Regions from separate parts of the Pseudoalteromonas sp. NS-SX12 genome, predicted to be linked through region 2. Evidence: predicted binding sites of a transcription regulator. Region 2 holds the regulator's gene; the other holds the start of a gene.

Region 1 (3,437 bases), 1.0 Mb from region 2:
ACTCGGTTGAATTGCTAAACAAAGATAAATTACGCCAAAAGGTGTCGAGGTAGTAAATGGAAACGTTAGACAAGATTAAGCAACAGATCGCAGAAAACTCAATTCTACTTTATATGAAGGGCTCTCCAAAATTACCGAGCTGTGGTTTTTCATCTCAAGCGTCACAAGCGTTAATGGCATGTGGTGAGCAATTTGCGTACGTTGATATTCTTCAAAACCCTGATATCCGTGCAGAGTTACCAGCTTATGCAAACTGGCCTACGTTCCCACAGTTATGGGTTGAAGGTGAGCTAATTGGTGGTTGTGACATTATTGTTGAAATGTTCCAACGCGGTGAACTACAACCTTTAATCACTGAAGTAGCCGCTAAAAATAAAGAAGCAGAATAATATTACGTTAAGTAGTAATTGATTTTGTGGTATTTTTGCTAAGCTTAAATCATTAGTATGATGTTTTAAGCTTAGTATGACTTTTCAACCTTATTTTATTCTTCTAGTTGTTACGCTGTTTTTATTGAGTTTAGAGAGCGTTGCAAAATCATTTGATCTTTCATATCAACATCAGCAACAAACTAAAACGATCACCGTTAATCAGCCCTCTGCCAACCGTTTTGAAATAGCCCGTGAATTACCACAGCAATTAAGTTTAGTAACACTTGATTGGCCGCCATACGTTGACCGTAATTTATGTGACAAAGGTTGGGTATTTACACTTACCGCAGCGCTATTTAATGAACTTGGGTTTGGAATTAGTGTCGAGTTTTTTCCTTGGGCTCGCTCGGTACGCATGGCTGAATTAGGGCAGGCTGATATTTTGTTTCCAGAATACTTTATAGAAGTGACCGCCCCCAGTGATGTAATAGCTAATAGCTTTAGACGCAACAATTTAGCCTTATCGACTCCTTACGCAGGCGGCTTAATTGGGCTAATGAGCCGTGAAAATTATAAAGCAAAGTACAATGGCACTTTTCAGTCGATCCAAGGGGCACGAATTGGCGTTGTAAGAGGGTATCAAAATACCCCTGAGTTTGATAAGCACCTTGATCTTGGCTTTTTTAATGCAATTCAAGCGCGTGATGATCAACAAAACCTAAAACTCTTATTGGCGAGTCGGGTAGATTACATTGTTGCTGATCCCAATGTGATCGATTACCTATTAAGTCACGACGAGCAAGGTGACAAAAATCAAATTAAATTCATTGAACCCGCCTTTCAATATAATGATTTTTACTATGCTATAAGTAAACGCAACGCAATGTGGCAATCGCTGCAAGTTAAAATTAATGCCAAGCTATCAGAGTTTGAGCAAGCCGGAACGATTAAAACCATTCAACAAAACGCTGGAAAGTGTTCGCCCGCAAACTAGCGTCCTGCCTGATGTACAAGATAATTCAAGTTTAAAAAGTGGTTTTTCGGTTAATTGGTATTACCATGAATAAATATTCAAAATCATGAATAGTTTACGTTTACGTAAACTACAGTTGAGAGTTGTTTTTATTTACATGGTGTTAATGTGATACCGGTGTCAATAAGATCCTATAACCAAGATAACCCCAGTTTAGAGGCTTTTATCGGCAGATTTGTTGAATTTATGTATAAGTGAAAAATATTCAATAACCTGAATATGTATTCACAATTTGGTTGACTCTAAGCAATATCTTGGTTAATTTTGAGAATCGCGCAAGTGAACACACGGCACATACCAACATTAGCAACCTTTGTTTCGCGTTAACAAAATCGCTATTACTTATCGAACTGTCATAAAACTTCGATACGGTTATGCCAATACTTCCGTCAATCACAACTGTTTTGTTCACTTGAGCTGTAGCAAGGGAGGAGTCCAACATGTTATATGACTCGAGATTAGAAAAAGATAATTGCGGTTTTGGCCTTATCGCGCACATTGAAGGTCAGCCGAGTCACAAATTAGTTCGCACAGCGATCACTGGGTTAGATCGAATGCAACACCGCGGTGGTATTGCAGCAGATGGTAAAACCGGCGATGGCTGTGGGTTGTTATTGCAAAAACCAGACGGTTTCTTCCGTGCTGTTGCCGCTGAAAACGATTGGCACTTAGGTAAAAACTACGCTGTTGGTATGTTATTCCTAAGTCCTGATCCGGTTATCGCTGAGCACAACAAACAGATTATTAGTGAAGAACTAGAAAAAGAAACGCTAAAACTGGTTGGTTGGCGCGATGTGCCCGTTAATCCAGCAAGTCTAGGACCTATTGCGCTAGAACAATTACCGAATTTTCAACAGGTCTTTATTTCAGCGCCAGAAGGCTGGCGTCCAAAAGATTTAGAACGCCGTTTGTATATCGCACGACGTCGCATAGAAAAACAAATTAACGATGATCATTTTTATATTGCGAGCCTATCGGGCTTAGTATCGGTGTATAAAGGCTTAATGATGCCGGCAGATTTGCCGAATTTCTACCTTGATCTAGCCGATATGCGTATGGAATCTGCTATCTGCGTTTTCCACCAACGTTTTTCTACCAATACGCAACCGCGCTGGCCGTTGGCACAACCATTTAGATACCTTGCACACAACGGCGAAATTAATACTATCGAAGGTAACCGCCAGTGGGCAAGAGCGCGCGCATATAAGTTTTCGTCACCATTACTGCCTGACTTACAAAGCGCGGCACCTTTTGTAAATGAATCGGGCTCAGATAGCTCAAGCTTAGATAATATGCTAGAGCTATTCTTAGCGGGTGGTATGGATATTTTCCGAGCGATGCGCATGCTAGTGCCACCTGCATGGCAGAAAAACCGAGCGATGGATGAAGACTTACGTGCTTTTTATGATTTTAACTCAATGCACATGGAGCCTTGGGATGGTCCTGCAGGGTTAGTAATGTCGGATGGCCGATTTGCAGCGTGTAACTTAGACCGAAACGGGTTACGTCCTGCGCGTTATGTAATTACTAAAGACAATCATATTACTTTAGCGTCAGAAGTTGGTATTTGGGATTACTCTGCTGACGAGGTTAAAGAAAAAGGCCGTGTTGGGCCGGGTGAATTGCTTGTTATTGATACATTGCATGGCAAAGTATGGCAATCGTGCGAAATCGACGAAGATTTGAAAAAGCGTCATACCTATAAGCAGTGGTTAACTGATAACGTGAAACGTTTAGTACCATTAGAGGAAATTGACGAGCAAGACCTTATCGGTCAACGTGAATACGACGATGATATGCTGGCGATTTACCACAAGCAGTTTGCTTACAGTAATGAAGAACTTGACCAAGTTATTCGCCCAATGGGTAACTCAGGCCAAGAAGCAACGGGGTCAATGGGCGATGACACGCCATTTGCCGTGCTGTCGTCACAATCACGTTTAGTGTATGACTATTTCCGTCAAAAGTTTGCGCAGGTGACAAACCCGCCAATCGACCCATTGCGTGAAAATCATGTTATGTCACTGGCTACC
Region 2 (3,437 bases):
GCGAGTTTGTTGCGAGCCGTTTTGTTGGTAACCGCTATTTATGTCGTGTAAAACTAGGGCAACAAGAACTTGAAATTCCATGCACGCAACATCAGCGCTATGCTTATGGTCAGCGATTAGCTATTGATGTTCGTCCGCATTTGGTTAATTATTTCGCTTATACTAATAACAATTAAGTAGGAAATCCGCTATGCCACAAGCGCAATCAGGAGTTTGTGCTGAAGCCAATTTACATGGTGTGCATTTATTTTTAAATGTATTAGATGGCCAAGAACTCAGCTTGTCGAAAAAATTGGCAAGTATTATTGATATGCAAGAGCGGTTTGATCACGAATTTTCAGAAGCGCTTGTGTCTTGTGTTGTGGCGATAGGTTCGCAATTCTGGCCACATATTTACCCCAGTAAAATGCCAAAAACGTTGGCAGGCTTTCCGCAATTTGAACATATTGAGCATGCTACGCCATCACGTCCAATAGATTTAATGATACAAATTAGGGCAGATCGCCTTGATGTTGTTCATTTGTTTGTGATGGAAGTGATTGAATTACTGAGTGGTGATATTGAGCTGATTGACCAAGTTAAGTGTTTTCATTATTTAGATGGTCGTGACCTAAATGGCTTTATTTATGGTGTTGCCAATCCCCATGGTCGCAAAAAGCAGCTTGTTGCTTTAGTGGGAGAGGAAGACGTTGCATTTTCTGCAGGCAGTTATATTCATGTGCAGCGTTATCGTTATGATTTAAAGGCATGGCAAGAAATCTCAAAAGCTGAACAAGAAATTGTAATGGGCCGAATGGCTAATTCTAACCAAGCGGTTAGCTGCGCTCCGGAAAATAGTCATAGTGCTCGTACAGAGCTTTACGATGACCATGGCAATGCATTATTTTTAAATCAAGGCATGCCATTTGCTGATATTAACCAGCAGGGCTTTTTATTTATTAGCTGTGCAAATAACGGCTATGCCTTTCAAACGCTTCTCAAACACCGTTTAGGCTACATTGATGATAATGGCCCTGATATGTGGCTGGAGTTTGCGAAAAGTGATTTTGGTGCGGCATTTTTTGCACCATCAGTGAATATGCTAAGGGAATTAGCTAGGTAGCAGAGAGTTCATCAATGAGGATGAACTCTCAAAAATAGAGTTACACGTTTTCAAATAAGTTTTTTACGCGTTCAAGCGTGACATCAATTTCTGAAATTTTTGCTGGCGCAATGAAAATCGTGTCATCACCGGCAATAGTGCCTAACACTCCGTCTGCTTTGCCAAGTGAATCAAGCAAACGTGCAATTAGTTGTGCAGCACCTGGGCTGGTACGAATGATGATCATCATTTCGTTATGCATAATATCAATTACCAGTTGGCGCAGCGGGCTCTTCGCTGTCGGTACGCCCATTTCTGCAGGTAAACAATACACCATCTCTTGTTTTGCATTACGTGTACGTACAGCACCAAATTTACTTAACATGCGAGACACTTTGCTCTGACTAATATTGTCAAAACCCATGTCTTTTAAGGCATCAACAATCTCGCCTTGTGAGCCAAAGTTTTCTTCTTTTAAAAGGGCTTTGAACGCTTTAACCAGCGCTTCTTGTTTATCTTGTATTTGCATGTGAACGGGCTGTTTAACCAATTGATGGACGTTACCTTAAATTTTACACAAGTTAGGGTTAAATGCATTAATAAAATCGTCATCTTAAGTCAATTAGAGTTGAATTAATCTCAATGAAAACGCGATTTTTTAATTGATAGCGTTGTCAACTAATCTAGTCGGATAAAGTTTACAACTATGGTCGAGATTTATATAAAAAATACCTGTTTTATTTGTTTTTATGCGCACTTTTCATTATCTTTATGGCACTTTTTTAAATACCTACCTCTAATCACGGAGAATTCACATGAAAGTTGCAGTTTTAGGCGCAGCTGGTGGTATCGGCCAGGCCCTTTCTTTATTACTTAAAACACAATTACCAGCTGGTTCTGAGCTATCGTTATACGATGTAGCGCCAGTTGTTCCAGGTGTTGCTGTTGACCTATCACATATCCCAACTGCAGTTAAAGTTGAAGGTTTTGGTAAAGACGATTTAGATGCAGCACTTGCTGGCGCAGATATCGTAATTATTCCAGCAGGTATGCCGCGTAAGCCGGGTATGGACCGTGCAGACTTATTCAATGTTAATGCAAGCATTGTTAAAACACTTGCTGAAGGCATTGTTAAAAACTGTCCTAAGGCGCTTGTAGGTGTTATTACTAACCCTGTAAACGGCACTGTACCAATCGTTGCTGAAGTATTCAAAAAGGCAGGTACTTACGAAGCTAACCGTGTATTCGGTGTAACAACACTAGACGTTATCCGTTCAGAAGCGTTCATCGCTGAACTTAAGGGCGTAGACGTTGCTTCTGTTAAAGTACCAGTAATCGGTGGTCACTCAGGTACAACTATTCTTCCACTTCTTTCACAAGTTGAAGGTGTTGAGTTCACAGCAGAAGAAGTTGAAGCACTTACTCCACGTATTCAAAACGCGGGTACTGAAGTTGTTAACGCAAAAGCGGGTGGCGGTTCAGCGACACTTTCAATGGGCGCAGCAGCTGCACGTTTCACTCAGTCTTTAGTTAAAGGCTTACAAGGTGAAGAAGGTGTTATCGACTACGCATACGTTGCAATCGACGGTGGTGACGCTGCATACTTCGCACACCCAGTACGTTTAGGCAAAAACGGTGTTGAAGAAATCCTTTCTTACGGTGAGCTTAGCGCATTCGAAGAGAAAGCAAAGAACGACATGCTTGAAACGCTTAACAAAGACATTCAAGAAGGTATCGACTTCATCAACGGTTAATGCCGCGATAAGTTGTTACAGTAAAAAAGGCCGCAATTGCGGCCTTTTTTGTATCTTAATTGATAAAAAATAAAAGGCGCTTTATACGCCTTTTATTTTTTAATGCTTATTAACCTTGTTTGCTTGCAACCCAATCGTTTACAAAGCCTTCAAGAGTATTAAGTGGCACCGGGCCGCTCTTAAGCACTACATCGTGGAATTCACGAATATCGAACTTTTCACCAAGTTGCTTTTTCGCGCTTTCACGTAATTCTACAATCTTGATCATACCGATTTTGTACGCCGTTGCTTGTGATGGCATTACAATGTGACGCTCTACCATCTTAACGCCGTCTGAGGTTGCATTCGGCGTGTTATTTACGTAGTAGTCGATACCTTGTTGACGCGTCCACTTCATCGCGTGAATACCTGTATCTACTACTAAGCGACATGCACGCCATAACTCCATCGCTAAGCGACCAAAGTCTGAGTAAGGGTCTTCGTATAAACCCATTTCTTTAGGCACCATTTCAGAGTATAAACCCCAGCCTTCAACGTATGCTGTGTAACCGCCAAATTTACGGAACTTAGGAACGCCTTCAAGCTCTTGCGCGATAGCAATT

What was found. Region 2 encodes ArgR, which controls arginine synthesis, uptake and breakdown. Its sites were predicted from a motif close to ANTGAATANNTATTCANT; they were not measured.
Region 1: a site for ArgR is predicted at 1,617-1,634, ahead of gltB (glutamate synthase large subunit). Genes of this name have one in related genera too.

The regions. Positions count from the first base shown of each region.
Region 1 is NZ_CM170634.1:2,778,902-2,782,338, reverse strand. Features, by position in the region: gene AC2IOM_RS12860 (Grx4 family monothiol glutaredoxin) at 57-389, shown strand; gene AC2IOM_RS12855 (substrate-binding periplasmic protein) at 466-1,365, shown strand; gene gltB (glutamate synthase large subunit) at 1,845-3,437, shown strand, end outside.
Region 2 is NZ_CM170634.1:1,737,222-1,740,658, forward strand. Features, by position in the region: gene AC2IOM_RS08095 (ABC transporter ATP-binding protein) at 1-176, shown strand, start outside; gene AC2IOM_RS08100 (Dyp-type peroxidase) at 191-1,102, shown strand; gene argR (transcriptional regulator ArgR) at 1,143-1,610, opposite strand; gene mdh (malate dehydrogenase) at 1,897-2,835, shown strand; gene AC2IOM_RS08115 (DUF885 domain-containing protein) at 2,945-3,437, opposite strand, start outside.